Regions from separate parts of the Massilia sp. WG5 genome, predicted to be linked through region 1. Evidence: predicted binding sites of a transcription regulator. Region 1 holds the regulator's gene; each other region holds the start of a gene.

Evidence for each region. Region 1 encodes sigma-54, which starts transcription at its own class of promoters, with help from an activator protein. Its sites were predicted from a motif close to TGGCANGNAANCTGCTTT; they were not measured.
Region 2: AM586_RS20445 (ANTAR domain-containing response regulator) is a predicted target of sigma-54. The motif match lies at 1,336-1,353, and genes of this name have one in related genera.
Region 3: AM586_RS26145 (PEP-CTERM sorting domain-containing protein) is a predicted target of sigma-54. The motif match lies at 2,006-2,023, and genes of this name have one in related genera.

Annotation. Positions count from the first base shown of each region.
Region 1 is NZ_CP012640.2:3,959,689-3,962,963, reverse strand. It holds gene AM586_RS17710 (enoyl-CoA hydratase/isomerase family protein) at 1-687, opposite strand, end outside; gene hpf (ribosome hibernation-promoting factor, HPF/YfiA family) at 787-1,164, opposite strand; gene AM586_RS17700 (RNA polymerase factor sigma-54) at 1,227-2,711, opposite strand; gene lptB (LPS export ABC transporter ATP-binding protein) at 2,714-3,275, opposite strand, start outside.
Region 2 is NZ_CP012640.2:4,573,503-4,576,777, forward strand. It holds gene AM586_RS20435 (S9 family peptidase) at 1-591, opposite strand, end outside; gene AM586_RS28290 (hypothetical protein) at 753-920, opposite strand; gene AM586_RS20440 (hypothetical protein) at 934-1,173, opposite strand; gene AM586_RS20445 (ANTAR domain-containing response regulator) at 1,364-1,996, shown strand; gene AM586_RS20450 (CmpA/NrtA family ABC transporter substrate-binding protein) at 1,993-3,117, shown strand.
Region 3 is NZ_CP012640.2:5,851,040-5,854,314, forward strand. It holds gene AM586_RS28465 (hypothetical protein) at 1-201, opposite strand, end outside; gene AM586_RS26145 (PEP-CTERM sorting domain-containing protein) at 1,418-1,972, opposite strand; gene AM586_RS26150 (LysR family transcriptional regulator) at 2,527-3,275, opposite strand, start outside.

The DNA.
Region 1 (3,275 bases):
GCTGTCGCCTGCCTGCGCTGCGAACGGCGCCGCGAAGGCGCGGATCGCGGCCGGCAATTGTGCGCCCGGCGTGGCGGCGATCAGGTCCTGCAGCGCAGGCAATTGCGCAGCGGGGACAAACACGTCGGCCAGGCCGACGTAGAGGGCATCGGCGGCGCCGATGGTGTTGCCGGTCAGGCCCAGGTACATGCCGAGCGCGCCCGGCGCATGCGACAGGAAATGGCTGCCGCCGACGTCCGGGAACAGGCCGATGTTCACCTCGGGCATCGCCATCTTCGTGCGTTCGGTCACGACGCGCAGGCCGCTGTCCGGGCCGCCTTGGGCGATGCCCATGCCGCCGCCCATAACCACCCCGTCCATCAGCGCAATATACGGTTTCGGATAGAAATGGATCAGGTGGTTCAGCGCGTATTCTTCGGTAAAGAAGTCTTCCAGCAGCGCACTCCCGCCCGTCGGCGTGGCATGCCCGGCCTGGTGGAAGAAGCGGATGTCGCCGCCCGCGCACAGGGCTTTTTCGCTGGTGCTCTTGATAATGACGGCGTCGACGCCGGCCTCGTCGCGCCAGGCCAGCAGGGCTGCCGTCAGCGCGCGCACCATGTCCAGCGACAGCGAGTTCAGGGCCTTGGGCCGGTCCAGGGTAATGATGCCGGTGCCGTTGGCGACGCGGGTCTGCACGTATTCGCTCATGTCTCTTTGTTATTCATGAAATGGAAAACGGCATTCTAGCGCCCAACAAACGAAAAGGGCGCCAATGCGCCCTTAGTCCTTGCTGTGCCTGCGGAATGATCACGCTGCGGCGGCAGCTTCTCCTCCCTCAATGGACTCGTTGGATTCGTTGCTCATGCGTTTCAGCGGAGTGTTACTGTGATTCTGAAGCATCTGCTTGTACTTCTGGACTTGCCTGTCGAGGCGGTCCATCAGCATGTCGATCGCGGCGTAGAGGTCGTGTGCGGCGCTCGCAACGTGAACGATCTTCCCAGCAACGCGCAAGTTGATCTCGGCCTTCTGGCGTTTTTCTTTCTCGGTGAGATTGTCTATGCAGAGGATGACGTGGGAGTCGATCACTTGATCGAAATGGCGGGTGATGCGTTCAAGCTTGTTCTGTACGTATTCTCGGATTGCTGGGGTTACATCGAGATGATGTCCGCTGATAGTGAGATTCATACACACTCCTTTGAAGATGCGCTGCCAGGACATGCGCGCATCTTGCGCAGCTGGGCAGCTTGTTACAAGGATTTGCGAAGGCTAACGGGCGGGATCTTCAGCGCCTCACGGTATTTCGCGACCGTGCGGCGTGCGATAACCATTCCCTGTTCCCCTAGCATCTCCGCGATCTTGCTGTCGGATAAAGGGTTCTTGGGGTCTTCTGCTCCTGTGAGTTGTACGATAAGAGCCCGGATCGCGGTCGAGGATGCTTCGCCTCCTGCCTCGGTCGCGACGTGACTCCCGAAAAAGTACTTCAGCTCAAACATGCCGTGCGGCGTCAGCATGTATTTCTGCGTTGTGACGCGAGAAATTGTGCTCTCGTGTAGACCTAGTGTATCAGCTATCTCACGTAAAACAAGGGGCCGCATGGCAACTGCGCCGTGGGAGAAAAAGTTCCGCTGGCGCTCGACGATTGCTTGCGCTACACGCAGGATCGTGTCGAAGCGCTGGCGCATGTTCTTGATGAGCCACTTCGCTTCTTGCAATTGTGCATTCAGCTGCGACTCCGATTTTCCCTGCTTCATCAAGGCAGCGTAGATGCTGTTCACGCGCAGGCGCGGCATCACTTCCGGATTCAGCTGCACGCTCCAGCCGTCCTTCGCGCGGCGCACGATCACGTCCGGCACCACGAAGTCGGAGACGTCGGAAGCGAAGGCCGCGCCCGGATGCGGATTGCACTGGCGGATCACGGCCTGGGCTTCGCGCAGGTCTTCGTCGTCGCAGTCGAGGGCCTTCTTGAGCTTGTTGAATTCGCGCTGCGCGAACCAGGTCAGGTAGCGTTCGACGATGGTCAGCGCCATGCGCCGCGTCACCATCGGCACGCCGGGCATGCGGCGGATCTGCAGCGCCAGGCATTCGGCGGCGCTGCGGGCGCCGACGCCGGGCGGGTCCATGCTCTGCACCAGCGACAGGGCCGTGCGCAGTTCGTCGAACTCGATCTCCAGTTCGGGCGGCATGCGCGCATGCAGCTCGTCCAGCGATTCCTCGAGGTAGCCGTTGTCGTCGAGGGTATCGACGACGATCTCGACCAGCGCGCAGTCGCGCGGCGAGATGCAGGTCAGGCGCACCTGTTCCATCAGGTGTTCACGCAGCGAGACCGGGCTGGCTTCCAGCTGCGGGCGGCCGTCTTCGTCCTCGCCGCCGTTGCCGGAGCGGCCCGGCTCGCCCCATTCCATGTCGTGCTCGGCGCCGCCGGCCTCGCCGCTGTCGCCGCCCTCGCCCTCGCCGCCGGCGTTGTCCTTGCCCTCCTCGCCCTGGCTCTGGGCGGGCGGCGCGTCAGGCGTGGTGGAGGTCGAGGCGCCGTTGTTGATGGCGCCGTCCGCCAGCAGGCGCACGGAGCGGTCGAGCGGATCGTCGAGGCGCTCGAGCAGCGGATTGTCGCTCAGTACCTGCTCGATCTCCTGGTGCAGCTCGAGAGTGGACAGCTGCAGCAGCCGGATCGACTGCTGGAGTTGCGGCGTCAGCGCAAGGTGCTGTGATGTCTTGAGTTGCAGCGTCTGTTTCATGGCTACATCCGGAAGTGTTCACCCAGGTAGACGCGGCGGACCGATTCGTTGGCGATGATATCGTCAGGACGTCCGGAAGCCAGCACCGCGCCCTGGTTGATGATATACGCGCGATCGCAGATGCCAAGCGTCTCGCGCACATTGTGGTCGGTAATCAGCACGCCGATCCCGCGCTCCTTCAGGAAGCGCACGATGCGCTGGATCTCGATCACCGCGATCGGATCGACGCCGGCGAAGGGTTCGTCCAGCAGCACGAAGCGCGGGTCGGTCGCCAGCGCGCGCGCGATCTCCACGCGGCGCCGCTCGCCGCCCGACAGCGACAGCGCCGGGTTCTCGCGCAGCTTCTCGATCTGCAGGTCGGCCAGCAGCTCGTCCAGGCGTTCCTGGATGCGCGCCTTGCCCAGCGGCTTGCCGTTCTCGCGCTGCAGTTCCAGCACGGCGCGGATGTTCTCCTCCACCGTCAGCTTGCGGAACACCGAGGCTTCCTGCGGCAGGTAGGACAGGCCCAGCATGGCGCGCCGGTGGATCGGCAGGCTCGTGATGTCGGTGCCGTTGATGACGATG
Region 2 (3,275 bases), 610 kb from region 1:
GTCGCGCAGCGCATCCGCATCCTGGGCGCCCGGCTCCCTGGCCGCGCGCACCGTGGCGACCGGCGAGACCAGCCGGCTGGCGCGGTCCCAGACGCCCCAGTCGTCGCCGATGCGGAACTGCACGCCGCGGCCGTCGGCGGCATACTGCAGGGCGCTGACGGCGACGCCGTTGTTGCGGGTGATCTGCACCAGTTCGCCGCTCCTGAGGTCGCGCTCGAACAGGTCGCCGTTGCGCACGAAGGCGGCGCGGGTGCGCTCGCGGTTGTAGACCACCAGCGCGCTATCCAGTTTGGCAAGCTCCGCATCCTCGACCTTGCGCGCCTTGTTCAGGCCGGACTGAAAGCCGGTCTGGTAGATGTCGCGCAGCGGCGAGCCGGCGCGCTTCTGCTTGTACAGGACCTGCTTGCCGTCCCAGCTCCACCATGCGGTTTCGACCGGATTGCCGATCCAGTCCGGATTGGCCATGGCCTGGTCGAGGGTCACGGGCGTCGAGGTGGCGGCGATGGCGCCGGTGGCGGCAGCGCCGGGCAGGGCCAGCAGGGCAGCCAGGACGGCGATAGCGGAAGCGGAAGCGGAAGCGGGAATGCGCATCTGTGGTCTGGGTAGAAATTGCAAAAAGGCATTCTAGCGCAGCCGGCAAACGGAGAGGGCGGATTCGCTGCGGGGCGTCGCGCGCCTGCGTACGTACGAAGTCCGTAAACGACAACGCCCGGCCAATGCCGGGCGCGGAGAACGATGACGACTGAAGAAACTTAGCTGAGTTCTTTCAGTTTCGGGTGATCGGCCAGCCACATCTGCGGGTGATCGGCAGCCCACATTTCGGTCGGGGTGGTCACGTGCGGATTGCGGATGAAGAACACGATGCGGGTGACGATGGCCAGGGCCGAGATGGCGACGGTGACGTATTCGACTGGGGTCATGATGGTGTCCTTGTTATTTGGAAGCGAAGTGGCGCAGTTCGGCCGACAGGGCCGGGCTATGGGATTCGGCGGCGGCGGCCAGCGCCATCAGCTCGGCGCGGCTGTTCTGGGCGCGCTGGGTCTCGCTCTGGGCGATCCAGCCGCCGTGTGCGGCGTAGAGTTCGATCGCGAAGTCGCGGATCTTGGCGATGCTGTCGGCGAATTGCTGGCGCAGACCTTTGTCTTGTGCCTGGATGATGGTAGCGGTGCTCATGAAGTTCTCCGATAAATCTCTGTTGTTGCGGTGCAGTATAGGGAGAGTTCAGACATAAAGGAACTTTTAGTTTGTGATTCCTTCGATCAGCTTTGTGAATATTTGTTCGACTTGCACTGCGGCCCGTCTTTGCTTCTGTTATGCATTTCGGAAATATCTCTCTGGCCCGGAACTTGCATATTCCCAAGGCATGAAATCGCCATCCCCCGTCCAGCGCACCTTGCGCATCGTCGTGGTCAATACCGCGTGCGGCGCCGGCGAACACGCCATGGCGGCCCAGGCCCGGCGCAACACGGCGCTGCGCATCGGGTTGCTGGAGTCCGGCTACGACATCGTCGCCTCGCTGCCGGCCGATGTCTTCCTGCCCGAGCGGATCGCCCAGATCCAGCCGGACATGATCATCATCGACAGCGAATCCGACGCCCGCGACGTGCTCGAGCACATCGTGATTGCCACCCGCGACGATCCGCGCCCGATCGTGCTGTTCACCGACGATCAGGACCCGTCCAGCATGGATGCGGCCCTCGGCGCCGGCGTCTCGGCCTATATCGTGGCCGGGCTGCAGGCCGAGCGCGTGAAGCCGGTGCTGGACGTGGCCCTGGCGCGCTTCCGGCGCGAGCGCCGGCTGCTGGACGAACTATCGAGCACCCGCCGCCAGCTGGCCGACCGCAAGCTGGTGGACCGCGCCAAGGGCGTGCTGATGGCCAGGAGCGGCCTGACGGAAGAGCAGGCCTACCAGAAGCTGCGCAGCATGGCGATGAACAAGAACCTGAAGCTGGGCGAGGTGGCGCAGCGCATTCTCGATGTGGAAGATCTTTTATGAGTAGCGAGCGTCCCGAAAAAACCGGCATCCGCGCCGGCTTCATGCCCCTGACCGACTGCGCCCCGCTGGTGATGGCCTCGGTGCTCGGGCTGGACGAAAAATACGGCATCAAGCTCGAACTCAGCCGGGAGCATTCCTGGTCCGGCATGCGCGACCGGCTGGTCAATGGCAGCCTGGACGTGGCCCATGTGCTGTACGGGCTGGTATACGGCGTCGAGACGGGCATCGGCACGCGCGCCGTGCCGATGGCGGTGCTGATGAATTTGTCGCGCAACGGCCAGGCCATCACGCTGTCGCGCGCGCTGGCGGAGCAGGGCGTGCGCGACGGCCCCTCGCTGGCGACCCACATCCGCAAGAGCCGCCGCCGCCTCACCTTCGCCCACACCTTCCCGACCGGGAACCACGCGATGTTCCTGTATTACTGGCTGGCGGCGGCCGGCATCGATCCGCTGCGCGACATCCAGGCCGCGACCGTCCCGCCGGGCCAGATGGCGGCCAGCCTGGCGGCCGGGCACATCGACGGCTTCTGCGCGGGCGAACCCTGGAGCGCAGGCGCGGTGCTGGACGGCGCCGGCTTCACCGCGGCCGCCAGCCAGGACATCTGGCCGGACCATCCGGGCAAGGCCCTGGGCGCCACCGCCGCCTTCGCCGACGCCCATCCGCGGGCCTGCCGCGCGCTGGTGGCGGCGCTGCTGGAGGCGGCGCGCTGGCTCGATGCGTCGCCCATCCACCGCGACGCCGCGGCCGAGGTCCTGGCCAGCCCGGCCTGGGTGAACGCCAGCCGCGACCTGATCGCCGCGCGCCTGCAGGGCCGCTACGAAGACGGCCTCGGACGGCGCTGGAACGATCCCGATCCGCTGCGCTTCCACGCGGGCGGGGAGGCCAACTTCCCCTGGCTGTCCGACGGCATGTGGTTCATGACCCAGCACCGGCGCTGGGGCCTGCTGCGCGAGGATCCCGACTGGCTGGCGGTCGCCGCCCGCGTCAACCGGGTCGACCTGTACCGCGAAGCCGCCGGGATGGCGGGCGTCGACGCCCCCGCCGGCCTGCTGCGCTCGTCGGTGCTGATGGACGGGCGGATCTGGAACGGCCGCGATCCCCTCGCTTATATCTCCCCATGAACGGTGCAAGCCCGCGCCTCATTATCGGGCATGGTGCACCGCAATAGCGCGCATTCGCCGGGTGCAGGCCGGCGCCCCAAGGGGAAAGGTCTCTGGCACGGCTCTTGCAAACACTCCCATCAAGGATCAACGGCGATCCCATGAATACTTAGCCGGTC
Region 3 (3,275 bases), 1.9 Mb from region 1:
GGTTACTTTTTCTAGTGCGGAAACAGTCAGTTCGGGATTCGCATTAGTCGTGACAGTGGCAAGCAGCCTGGGACTCGTTGCCGAAGTTGATTTCTCATCATTACTGTTGCACGCCACGAGAAGAGCTGCTGGAGTAAGTATCAATACACTAAAAAGTATAGAGTATAAAATTTCATACCAATGTTTAAGTTTAATCGTCATGACAGCCCCTCTTGGCAAGACAAGTTGGTCACACTTCTTCACAGCTTCTTAAGGATCTGAAATATTGCATCTGGCTGGGTTCAAGATGTTCGTACGATCGAACCAATCAATTGCTTTTGTCACCTTCTTGCAAGTGTCTTTAATCCAGAAAACGTAATGGCAATGATGCTAAAGGGTAGGTCAAGGTGAGCTAGCCAATAAAACCTCTTGTGAATTGGAAGCCGTACGTTAAAGCTCCATTAAGTATCAAGTGAACGCAACCGATGCATTCTGAGTCAAATGTATAAAGTTGGTCAGCAGAAAATAGAAGAAGTAATCGGCAGCGCATTTATGCTAGTCGTGTGAAACACAGATGTCAAAAAACGAATAACATTATGGCGTATTTACAACATGTTTCAGGCTAACGATAACATGTGGATCATGGAAATACTTTCTATTTCATGAGATTGCATATTTAACCAAAATAAATAAATATTCTGGGCATGCTTTTGTTGTTTCGTAAATTCTTTCCGTTATTAAAAACGGTTTGTTTACGAGAAAGTCTATGCATGCAATGGGTTGATATATTGCTACGGTTTTTCGATGAGCTGGCCCGCCGTAACAGAATTTACTGAGTAGCAGACTTTAAACAGCGGAAGCGAAATAACGTGGGTGTCGGGTCGTTGTATTGTTAGCCGGGCGGTTTCAAAGACAGACGCCGAGATAACAATTCGAGCTTATGAATGTTGACTCTCGAGATAGTAAAGCAACTTATTGTTGGCCTGGCTAATACAGGGTTCGGTCGAGCCTAACGGGTTAGGTCGAGCGGAAAATGACCTGAAAGTATGCAATGTAAGCCGGTCGATGAGGATTCGTAAAACGCTCCAAGTGTGCAGTTGCTCGCTGACATAGGAGGGGCAACTGACTAAACGAAACCTAGTGTTTTCATGCAGTATGCATGACAAAAAATCTTCCAAGTGATTGTTTCATCAAGAACATTTAAGTCCCTGGCAGGCTTTATGGAAAAACCCATTTTATCTAGAGGATTTTTAGTCAAGAGCAGGCATGGAAGCGTTTGGGTGGTTCATTCGGTTGAATTATCGAAAGCGGTTCAGGAACGTTTCTTTTTCAAATCTAAACCGAATGAACCGCAATGGCATTGGGGCAACCGTCAACGCAAATCTACTTAAACCAAAATAGTATAAGTAAGCTTGCTGATGGCGATTTCGGGGTGGTGTTATGCCCTTTTCGGAAGCGTTTTGAGCTTAGTGCGACTGCGACGTGTCAGGCACGAAATCCCCGCTGCACCTAACGTGAACAGAGCGAGCGTCCCTGGCTCAGGTATATCGTTAGGAGATGACGCCGAGGTAAAGCCGGAGCTGATAGTTTCAAACGTTGTGCTGTCAATGATGTCGAAACGCTGTGATCCCGGGGTGCCGGTGCCAGTGTACAGGTAAGACACCGAAAATCCTCCTTGCGGACTAGTGAATACAATTCCTCCAGTCAGTGCTAGTACGTCAAGAAAGCCATCAGAAGGCAGTGCTGTGTCCGGCTGAACCAAAAGCGAGTCGAATCCTGCAGGCGACGAACTTAGGACCAGGTTTGCATATGAGTTGTAATCAAAGTAGATTGTGAATTCGCTAATTGGCAACTCATCGGGCGATGGTGTCACCGTATAGGTGGTTGTATAGTTGTTTCCTGTAGTAAGCTGGGTCTTGTATGTAATCACTGTTGCATAGCTTGGTAGTGTTACAAGGGCAATTAATGCAATTGTCAAATATTTCTTAAACATCACAGTTCTCCTTTTGTCGGGGCAAGAACGCCATACGCAAAAGCCATGCCATACTCAAAATATGCTAGTAACTAATTGTATATAAAGAGTAAATTTGTGATGAGAAACCTTACATTATGTTTGATGTAAAGAATGTCGACATGAACGCGACAATATTGAATGAAATAAATATAGGATTTTTTCAGCAATACGTGAAAGAATCGAGCGATTCGGTAACTTATGGCATGTAGAGTTACATCTCGTCAATCGATGTTATTTTGCGCTCAAACGCATTGTGCCCTTTCTCGTTGTGCGATAACTGCAAACGGTTCGAGCACAGGTAGATAGCTCAGCTTTGCAGCTATTGACGCGATTAAGGCACAAGCAGCGTTCGCACCTGTTACGTCTGCCAAGACGTCGTTGGATACAGAGCGCGCGTCCTCAACAGCTTCGTAACTTTTCATAATCTCAGCTTTTGCACCTATGTCTGCTCTTGGCCCGATAGCAGACGGTGGCAGTGTCTCGGCGTACCTGGCTGTGCTTCCAGGTCAACTGCAGGATGTTGTCAGCTGCTCTCAAGTCCTGTCGTCCAGCGCCGCGAACACCTCCACCGCCCAGTCGACGAAGACCCGTACCTTGGCGTTCAGGTGCCGGCTCGACGGATACATCGCATACAGCGGATGGCGCGGCTGGGCCCAGTCTTCCAGCACGCGTACCAGCTCGCCGCGCGCCAGGTGGCCCTGCACCGCAAAGCAGAAGGTCTGGCCGATGCCCAGTCCCGCCGCCAGTCCCGTGATGTGGGCCGTGCTCTCGTTGACGGCGGCCGCCACCGGCGCCTCGATCGCGATCGTCTCTTCTCCCTGGCGGAAGCGCAGCGGCACCGGCTGGCCGGTGCGGGTCAAGAAATAGCTGAACAGGCGATGCCCGGTCTCCAGCTCGCGCGGGTGGGTGGGTGTCCCGGACGCCTCCAGGTAGGCCGGCGCGGCGCAGGTCACGAAATCCATCTCGCACAGCTTGCGCGCGACCAGCGAGGTGTCGTCGAGGGCGCCGCCGCGGATCACGCAGTCGATGCCTTCGCCGACCAGGTCGGCCGGCAGGTCGCTCACGCCCAGGCGCAGCTCGATGTCCGGGTAGCGGCGCTGGAAGTCGGGGAGGGCAGGCAGCAGCACCAGGTTGGCCAGCGAGGAGCCGATGTCGACGCGCAGCCGGCCGCCCGGCCGCGCCCGCGATCCGCGCGCCTCGGCATCCATCGCTTCGAGGTCGGCGATCAGGCGCAGGGCGCGCTCGTGGTACTGCGCGCCTTCCGGCGTCACCGTGATGCGGC